One region of the Martelella endophytica genome, then DNA from elsewhere that is predicted to be linked to it. Evidence: predicted binding sites of a transcription regulator. Region 1 holds the regulator's gene; the other holds the start of a gene.
What was found. The regulator PhoB, encoded in region 1, activates phosphate uptake and scavenging genes when phosphate is short. The targets are predictions, from matches to a motif close to TGTCATNNANCTGTCAT.
Positions count from the first base shown of each region.

Region 2: a site for PhoB is predicted at 1,453-1,469, ahead of olsB (l-ornithine N(alpha)-acyltransferase). Genes of this name have one in related genera too.

Region 1 covers NZ_CP010803.1:1,299,525-1,304,307, forward strand. Annotated here, with positions in the region: gene pstB (phosphate ABC transporter ATP-binding protein PstB) at 1-638, shown strand, start outside; gene phoU (phosphate signaling complex protein PhoU) at 670-1,383, shown strand; gene phoB (phosphate regulon transcriptional regulator PhoB) at 1,416-2,099, shown strand; gene TM49_RS05940 (orotate phosphoribosyltransferase) at 2,612-3,307, shown strand; gene TM49_RS05945 (carbohydrate kinase family protein) at 3,338-4,264, shown strand; gene TM49_RS05950 (hypothetical protein) at 4,365-4,783, shown strand, end outside.
Region 2 covers NZ_CP010803.1:4,225,078-4,229,860, reverse strand. Annotated here, with positions in the region: gene TM49_RS19565 (TrmH family RNA methyltransferase) at 1-737, shown strand, start outside; gene lspA (signal peptidase II) at 734-1,228, shown strand; gene olsB (l-ornithine N(alpha)-acyltransferase) at 1,522-2,388, shown strand; gene mutS (DNA mismatch repair protein MutS) at 2,546-4,783, shown strand, end outside.

The sequences.
Region 1 (4,783 bases):
GCGGCAAGTCGACCTTCCTGCGCACGCTGAACCGGATGAACGACACCATCGACAACTGCCGCGTCACCGGCGAGATCACGCTCGATGGCGAGGACATCTACAAGTCCGGCATCGACGTCGTGGAGCTGCGCGCCCGTGTCGGCATGGTGTTCCAGAACCCGAACCCGTTTCCGAAGTCGATCTACGAGAACGTCGCTTACGGCCCGCGCATCCACGGACTGGCTCGCCACCGCGCCGATTTCGACCAGATCGTCGAGACCAGCCTGCAGAAGGCGGGGCTCTTCAACGAGGTCAAGGATCGCTTGCACGAGCCCGGCACCAGCCTCTCCGGCGGTCAACAGCAGCGGCTCTGCATCGCCCGCGCCATCGCCGTCAGCCCGGAGGTGATCCTGATGGACGAACCCTGCTCGGCGCTCGACCCGATCGCCACGGCGCGCGTCGAGGAGCTGATCAGCGAGTTGAAGCAGAACTACACGATCGTGATGGTGACCCACTCGATGCAGCAGGCCGCCCGCGTTTCCGAGCGCACGGCCATGTTCCATCTCGGCCATATGGTCGAGGAAAACGACACCGACACGATCTTCACCAATCCGGCCGACAGCCGCACCCAGGATTACATCATGGGACGCTTCGGTTGAGCGCCTGCATTTACTGAGGGAAGGAACGACAATGGCCCCTTCGCATATTCTGACAGCCTTTGATGAAGAGCTGAAATACCTGCAGCGCCGCATTTCGGAAATGGGCGGACTTGCCGAGGAGATGGTGAGCGAATCGGTCGAGGCGCTGGTCAACACCGACAGCGCCCTTGCCCAGAAGGTGATTTCCGACGACCTGGTTCTCGACGAGGCCGAGCGCGAGATCGGCGACAAGGCGGTGGTGATCATCGCAAGACGCCAGCCGGTCGCCTCGGACCTGCGCGAAATCATGGGCGCGATCCGCATCGCCGCCGATCTCGAGCGCGTCGGCGACATGGCCAAGAACACCGCCAAGCGGGTGATCTCGGTGCAGGGCACCGGCGTGCCGCGCAAGCTCGCCCACGGCATCGAGCATCTGTCCGAACTGGCGCTGCTGCAGCTCAAGGAAGTGCTCGACGCCTACAATTCGCGCCAGGCCGACAAGGCCAATTCGATCCGCGAGCGCGACGAGGAGATCGACGCGATCTACACCTCGCTGTTCCGCGAGCTTCTGACCTACATGATGGAAGATCCGCGCAACATCACCACCTGCACGCATCTTCTGTTCTGCGCCAAGAACATCGAGCGTATCGGCGACCATGCGACCAACATTGCCGAGATGATCTACTACATCGCCACCGGCGCCCAGCCGCAGGGAGAGCGTCCGAAGGACGACAATACCGCGGCCGTCGGCTCCAGTGATACCTGAACGACAAGCCACGATAACGGAGTTTGAGATCCATGGTGCCGAAGATTGCCGTCGTTGAAGACGAAGAGGCCCTGAGCGTTCTGCTGCGATACAATCTGGAAGCCGAAGGCTATGAGGTCGAGACCATCCTGCGCGGGGACGAGGCCGAAATCCGCCTGCAGGAATGGGTGCCCGACCTGCTGCTGCTCGACTGGATGCTGCCCGGCGTCTCCGGCATCGAGCTCTGCCGGCGCCTGAGGATGCGTCCCGAGACCGAACGTCTGCCGATCATCATGCTGACCGCGCGCGGCGAGGAAAGCGAGCGGGTGAGGGGCCTTGCCATCGGCGCCGACGATTATGTGGTGAAACCGTTCTCGACACCGGAACTGATGGCCCGTGTCAGGGCGATCCTGCGCAGGGCCCGGCCGGAAGTGCTTTCCACCGTGCTCAAATGCGGCGATATCGAGCTCGACCGGGAGACCCACCGCGTCCACCGCAAGAGCCGTGAGGTCCGCCTCGGCCCGACCGAGTTCCGCCTGCTCGAATTCCTGATGAGTTCGCCCGGCCGCGTCTTCTCCCGCGCTCAGCTTCTCGATGGCGTCTGGGGCCACGACATCTATGTCGACGAACGCACGGTCGACGTCCATGTCGGCCGGCTGCGCAAGGCGCTGAACTTCTCCCAGATGCCCGACGTCATCCGCACCGTGCGCGGCGCGGGTTATGCGATGGAAGTCTGAGGGCTAGCGCATCGCCCCCAACCGATCTTCGCCCCTCAAGGGAGGGCTATCTCAGATGGCCTTGGATCTCGCTCCATATACTCTCTCCCGCTTGCGGGAGAGATGCCCCGAAAGGGGCAGTGAGGGTGAAGCAGCATGTCCGTTCTTGAGGACGTCAGCTTGGATAACGTCCCCCCTCACTGTCGCTGTCGCGACATCTCTCCCCTCCGGGGCGAGAAGACTTGAGGCTTTGCGGTGAAGCCATATGCGATAGCACCTCCTCAAGGAGGAGGGCAATGAAACGCAATTCCTTCTGCGAAGATGGTTTCCGTCATTGCGGCGGCCCAATGTTTCGTTATCTTCGGGGCGCCGGAGCGGGCGGTTGACCGCTCTTTCCGTATCGGGCGATTGATTTTTCCGCCTGAAAAGGGCACGGACAGAACCGAAGCCGCCGCGCGGCGCCACCCGAAGCCTTCCCCGGTTGCTCCTCCCGCAGCCGGCGCGCGAAGCCGGGCGAGATGAAAGGGACCGAAATGACAAGAGCGAGTTTTGCCGACCCGGCGGTGATGGGTGAATTGATGGCCCGGATGCTGTGGGAAATCGAGGCGGTGCATTTCGCCCCCGACGAGCCCTACAAGCTCTCCTCCGGTCTCGTCAGCCCAGTCTATATCGATTGCCGCAAGCTGCTCTCCTATCCGCGCGTGCGCTCCACGCTGATGGATTTCGCGGCGGCAACCGTGCTGAAGCAAGCCGGTTTCGAGCGCTTCGATTGCGTTGCCGGTGGCGAGACGGCGGGTATTCCCTTCGCCGCCCTTCTGGCCGACCGGCTGGAACTACCGATGATCTACGTGCGCAAGAAGCCGAAGGGCTACGGCCGCAACGCCCAGATCGAGGGCACGCTGCCCAAGGGCGCCCGGGTGCTGATGGTCGAGGATCTGACGACGGCCGGCGGCTCGATGTTCCACTTCATCAACGCCGTGCGCGAGGCCGGCGGCGTCGTCGAGCATGGGCTGGCGCTGTTCTACTACGATATCTTCGAACAGGCCGAGAAGCGCTTCACCGAAGGCGGCGTCGACCTCCATTACATCGCCACCTGGAAAGAGGTTCTGGCGGTTGCGCGCGAGGAGCAGCGCTCTGACCCGAAGACGCTCGACAGCGTCGCCGAATTCCTCGACAGGCCGATGGAATGGTCGCGGGCCCGTGGCGGCCTGGAAGAACTGCTCGTATAACAGCAACAGACAAAAGACCGGGAGAGAAGAATGATTGTGTGCTGCGGCGAATCGCTGATCGACATGTTGCCCCGCGAAAGCAAGGCCGGGGAGCCTGCCTTTGCCCCCTATGCCGGTGGCGCCGTCTGCAACACGGCGGTCGCGCTTGCCCGGCTCGGGCGGCCGACCGGCTTCTTCTCCGGCATCTCCTCCGACCTGATGGGCGACATCATCCGCGAGAAGCTCGATGCCTCCAAGGTCGACTACAGCTATGCGGCAGTCTCCGACCGTCCGACGACGCTTGCCTTCGTCAAGCTCGTCAACGGTTCGGCGAGCTATGCCTTCTATGACGAAAACACCGCCGGCCGGATGATCACCGAGGCCGACCTGCCGACGCTCGGCGACGACTGCAAGGCCATGCATTTCGGCGCGATCAGCCTCATTCCCGAGCCCTGCGGCTCCACCTACGAGGCGCTTTTGATGCGCGAGGCGGATCACCGGGTGATCTCGCTCGACCCGAACATCCGCCCGACCTTCATCACCGACGCCGACAAGCATCGCGCCCGCATCGAGCGGATGGCGGCAAAGTCCGACATCATCAAGTTCTCCGACGAGGATCTCGACTGGTTCGGCCTTGAAGGCTCGCTCGACGACAAGGCCCGCCACTGGATTGCGGCCGGCGCCAGCCTCGTCGTCATCACCCGCGGTGGCGAAAGCGCGATCGGGTATACCGCGACGGAAAAGGTGGAAGTGCCGAGCGAAAAGGTCGAGGTGGTCGACACGGTCGGTGCCGGCGACACCTTCGATGCCGGCATTCTCGCCTCGCTCGACATGGCGGGGCTCCTGACCAAGGCGAAGGTGAAGGCGCTTTCGGCCGATGCCATCCGCGACGCGCTGGCGCTCGGCGCCAAGGCAGCTGCCGTCACCGTGTCGCGCGCAGGCGCCAATCCGCCCTTTGCGCATGAGATCGGCCTCTGAGCGGCCTTTACTTCACCTTAAGCATAACCGCGTAAGGTCCCGGGCACTTTGAACGGCATATTGGTTGGTCGTCCCCATGCGCGCATCTGGTGAAATTCCCATGCATAGAGAATATGGCCGCAGCCGCGCCAAATGGCGGGGCATCGGCCTTGCCGCGGCGCTGATGCTGCTGTCGGCCTGCTCGATCCTGCCCGGCCGGTCGGACCCGATCCCGACGCCGATTGCCGCCAATCCGGCCTCGCTCCGCATCGCGCTGCTTGCCCCCGAGCCCTTCCATATGCTGAAGGACGAGGTGAAGCTCACCGTCTATCAGCGCGGTGGCGGAAACGATATCTCGCGGGACTACATGCTGGTTGCCGCCGACAATGAGGCCGCCGAGGCCGCGGTCGCCAGGCTGCGCAAGCCCGGCCAGGTGCTGCAGGTCTATCGGCTGACGCCCGCCGATGCGCTGGCGCTTCACGATCAGCAGCAGGAGATGGCCGCAGCCCGCACGGGCAGTGCCAAACCCGGATTCTCGGT
Region 2 (4,783 bases), 1.9 Mb from region 1:
TGGCCGAAGGGCTCAAGCTCGTCATCGACGCGCTGGAACTCGGCTGGTCGATCCGCACGCTGATCTACGCCAAGGCCGCCAAGGGCAAGCCGCCTGTGGAGAAGGCGGCGGCCAAGACCGTCGCCTCCGGCGGGCTGGTGCTGGAGGTCTCGGAAAAGGTTCTGGGGGCGATCACCCGGCGCGACAATCCGCAGATGGTCGTTGGCGTGTTTGCGAGCCGCTACCGGCCGCTTGCCGATATCGCTCCGGCAAAGGACGAGACCTATATCGCGCTCGACCGCGTCCGCGATCCCGGCAATCTCGGCACGATCATCCGCACGGCGGATGCCGCCGGTGCCGCCGGCGTGATCCTGGTCGGCGAGACGACAGATCCGTTTTCGATCGAGACCGTGCGGGCGACGATGGGTTCGGTGTTCGCGATCCCGGTTTCGCGGGCCGATCCGAGGGACTTCCTGGCCTGGGCGAAGAAGAGCGGCGCCGAAATCGTCGCGACCCATCTCGCGGGCTCGGTCGACTACCGCACCATCGACTATGCGAAGCGCCCGACGGTTCTGCTGATGGGCAACGAACAGCAGGGCCTGCCACCGGAACTCGCCGAAGGCGCCGACCGGCTGGCACGCATTCCCCAGCAGGGCAGGGCCGATTCGCTCAATCTCGCGGTCGCTACCGCCGTAATGCTCTACGAGGCGCGCCGCCACCTGCTGGCGCTTGATGACAGGGAGGCCTCCGGCCGATGACTTCGCCGCTTTCGCGTCCGTTTCCGGCCGTCCTTTTCGTGATCGTTGCCGTACTTCTCGATGCCGCCGTCAAGTATGCGGTCGAGATCTACCTGCCGCTGCAGCAGCCCATCGATGTGATTCCCTTCCTCGGGCTCTACAAGACCTACAATCCCGGTATCGCCTTCTCGATGCTGTCCGACACCAACGGCTGGGGGCTGGTCGGCCTCAGGCTTGTGATTGTCGCGGTCGTGCTCTGGCTCTGGCGGCGCACCGCGCCGGGCCAAGTCTTTGCCCATTTCGGCTTTGCGCTCGTGGTGGCAGGCGCCTTCGGCAACATCATCGACCACTTCATTTACGGCGAAGTCGTCGACTATATCCGATTCCACGTCGGCAACTGGACCTTCCCGATTTTCAACCTTGCCGATAGCTATATCACCGTTGGCGCCGTGCTGATCTTCGTGCAGGAGTTCCTGTTCCCGGCCAGACAGGCCGACACCGACAAGCGTTGATCCGCCGATCAAAAACCGCATGATTGCAACGGCAAATCAGATATTTACATGAAATGTTGTCGGGAACATATCATCCTGATTTTCAAAAGAATCTGGACGACCCCTTTTGCTTGTACTAGACTTTTTCTTAGAGCGGTTGTCCGCAGTTGCAAGTGGCGCAATGGTGGATATGTAGCCAAGGAGCTTTGCGCCGCCCGAGACAACCTGAGGAAGCGGGATGCGGCTGTCACGAACCTGTCGCAGTTAAATGCTTTATGACATCCAAGACAAACGATCCGGATCATATCATGACGATGGACGCGCTTGACTACCTTCAGCCTGGGGACCGCATGGGCACGGCGCCCGCAAGCGTCCCCACCGATGGTGTGCTCGGCAGGATCGGCAGCCTGGAAACGCGGATCGCGCTGACCGACAGCGAGATCGATGCGGCGCAGGCTGTGCGCTACCGCGTGTTCGTCGAGGAGATGCAGGCGCAGCTTCCGGCCGAAGCCATGCTGCGCAAGCGCGATTTCGACAAGTGGGACGACATCTGCGACCACCTTCTGGTGCTTGACCGCAATATCGACGGCGATCCGGAGGACCAGATCGTCGCCACCTACCGCCTGCTCCGCCAGGACGTGGCGATGCAGCACGGCGGATTTTATTCCGATTCCGAATACCTGACCGAGGCGCTGGTCGCCCGCCATCCGGATATCCGCTTCATGGAGCTCGGCCGCTCCTGCGTTCTGCCCGACTATCGCTCCAAGCGCACGGTCGAGCTGCTCTGGCAGGGCAACTGGGCCTATGCGCTGAAGCACAATATCGGCGTGATGTTCGGCTGCGCCTCGTTTCACGGAACCGATCCGGCGGCCCACGCCACGGCGCTCTCCTTCCTCTACCACAATGCCCGTGCCACCGGCGACTGGGCGGTTTCGGCCCGGCCGGAGCTTGCCGTGGACATGAACATGCTGCCGGCGGAAGAGGTTTCGGGACGCCGCGCGCTGACGGCGCTGCCGCCACTGGTGAAAGGCTATCTGCGCCTCGGCGCGATGATCGGCGATGGCGCCGTCGTCGACCATGCCTTCAACACCACCGACGTGCTGGTGGTGCTGCCGATAGCATCGATCTCCGATCGCTACATCAATTATTACGGTGCCGACGCAGGCCGTTTCGCGAGCTGAGCCGACCGCTGGTCGGCGTCATGTGTGGCGGCGTTTGCGCGGCATCCGCGCACATCCACGTTTTGCCCAGCTTTCTCGCGTTGCGCTCTTCCGGCGGCCGGCAAATCGTGACAGATGAAAGGAAAACATCCCTTCATTGCGAGCGCAGCAAGTGACCGTGGCAGATCGTATCCCGACCGAAGAACTGATTTCCGAGGATAGCCGCGCATCGGCAACGCCGATGATGGAGCAGTATATCGAGATCAAGGCGGCAAACCCGGATCTCCTGCTGTTCTACCGCATGGGCGATTTCTACGAGCTGTTCTTTGACGACGCCGAACAGGCCTCGCGGGCGTTGTCCATCACCCTCACCAAGCGCGGCCAGCATCTCGGCCGCGACATTCCGATGTGCGGCGTGCCGGTGCATGCCGCCGATGACTACCTGCAGAAGCTGATTGCGCTCGGCTTTCGGGTCGCGGTCTGCGAGCAGACCGAGGACCCGGCGGAGGCGAAGAAGCGCGGTGGCAAGTCGGTGGTGCGTCGCGATGTCACCCGTCTGGTGACAGCGGGTACGCTGACGGAAGAGAAGCTTCTGGCGCCCGGCGAAAGCAATTTCCTGATGGCGTTGTCGCGCATCCGCGGCGAGGGGGAGGCCTCCTATGGTCTCGCCTGGATCGACATCTCGACCGGCATCTTCCGCGTTTCCGCCACCACCGAGGCGCGGCTGGCGGCCGACATCATGCGTGTCGAGCCGCGCGAGCTGATCGTCGCCGACACACTGTTTTCCGAGGAGAAGCTGCGGCCGGTCTTCGACCTGCTCGGCCGTGTCGTCTCGCCACAGCCTGCGGTGCTGTTCGACAGCGCCACGGCAACGGACCGGCTTGCCCGTTTCTTCGGCGTGGCGACGCTCGATGGCTTCGGCCGTTTTTCCCGTCCCGAGCTTTCGGCTGCCGCGGCTGCCGTTGCCTATGTCGAAAAGACCCAGATCAACGAGCGGCCGCCGCTTGGCATTCCCGAGCAGGACGGCTCGGCCTCGCGGATGTTCATCGATCCGGCCACGCGCGCCAATCTCGAACTGGTGCGCACCATGGCGGGCGGTCGTGACGGCTCGCTGCTGAAGGCCATTGACCGCACAGTCACCAGCGGTGGCGCCCGGCTTCTGGGCGAACGGCTGATGTCGCCGCTGACCGAACCCGACGCGATCCATGCGCGGCTCGATTCGGTCGCCTTCTTCCTCGATGACGCATCGCGACAGGATGGCGTGCGTGCCTATCTGAAGGAGCTGCCGGACATGCCGCGGGCGCTGTCGCGGCTTGCGCTCGATCGCGGCGGCCCGCGCGATCTTGGTGCCATCCTGCGCGGTCTCGAAGTGGCCCGCGCCATCGGCGATGCGCTCACCGGCGCCGAACTGCCGGGGGAGCTCGCCGGTGCGCTGGCGGCGCTCCGCGATCTGCCCGGCGATCTCGAAACGCGGCTGGCCGAAACGCTTGCCGACGACTTGCCGCTGCTGAAGCGCGATGGCGGCTTCGTGCGTGAAGGCGCGCATGACGGGCTCGACGAGGCGAGGGGACTGCGCGATACATCGCGGCGGGTGATTGCCGGGCTGCAGGCGCAATATGCGGAAGAGACCGGCGTCAAGGGCCTGAAGATCAAGCACAATAACGTGCTCGGCTATTTCATCGAAGTGACCAGCGGCAATGCCCAGGCGCTGACCGGCAGCGATGCGGCCAAGGCCAAGTTCATCCACCGGCAGACCATGGCGAACGCGATGCGTTTCACCACCGCCGAGCTCGCCGATCTCGAAAGCCGCATCGCCAATGCCGCCGGCGAGGCGCTCGCCATCGAACTCGAGGCGTTCGAGGCGATGCGCGCCCATGTGGTTGGCGAGGCCGAGCGCCTGAAGACCGGGGCGCTGGCACTTTCGGTGCTCGACGTCTCCGCCGCCTTCGCGGTGATTGCAGAGGCCGAGGCCTATTGCCGGCCGATGGTGGACGAAACCACCGCCTTCAAGATCGAGGGCGGGCGTCACCCCGTTGTCGAGCAGGCGCTGCGCAAGCAGTCGGCGGGCCCCTTCGTTGCCAATGATTGCGAACTCTCGCCGAGGAATGGTGGCGCCGAGGGCTGCCTGTGGCTGCTGACCGGCCCGAACATGGGCGGTAAATCGACCTTCCTGAGGCAGAACGCGCTGATCGCCATCCTCGCCCAGATCGGTGCCTACGTGCCGGCGGCAAGCGCCCATATCGGCATTGTCGACAGGCTGTTTTCGCGCGTCGGTGCGTCCGACGATCTCGCCCGCGGCCGCTCCACCTTCATGGTCGAGATGGTCGAGACGGCGGCGATCCTCAACCAGGCCGGTCCCCGCTCGCTGGTGATCCTCGACGAGATCGGCCGTGGCACGGCGACCTTCGACGGCCTG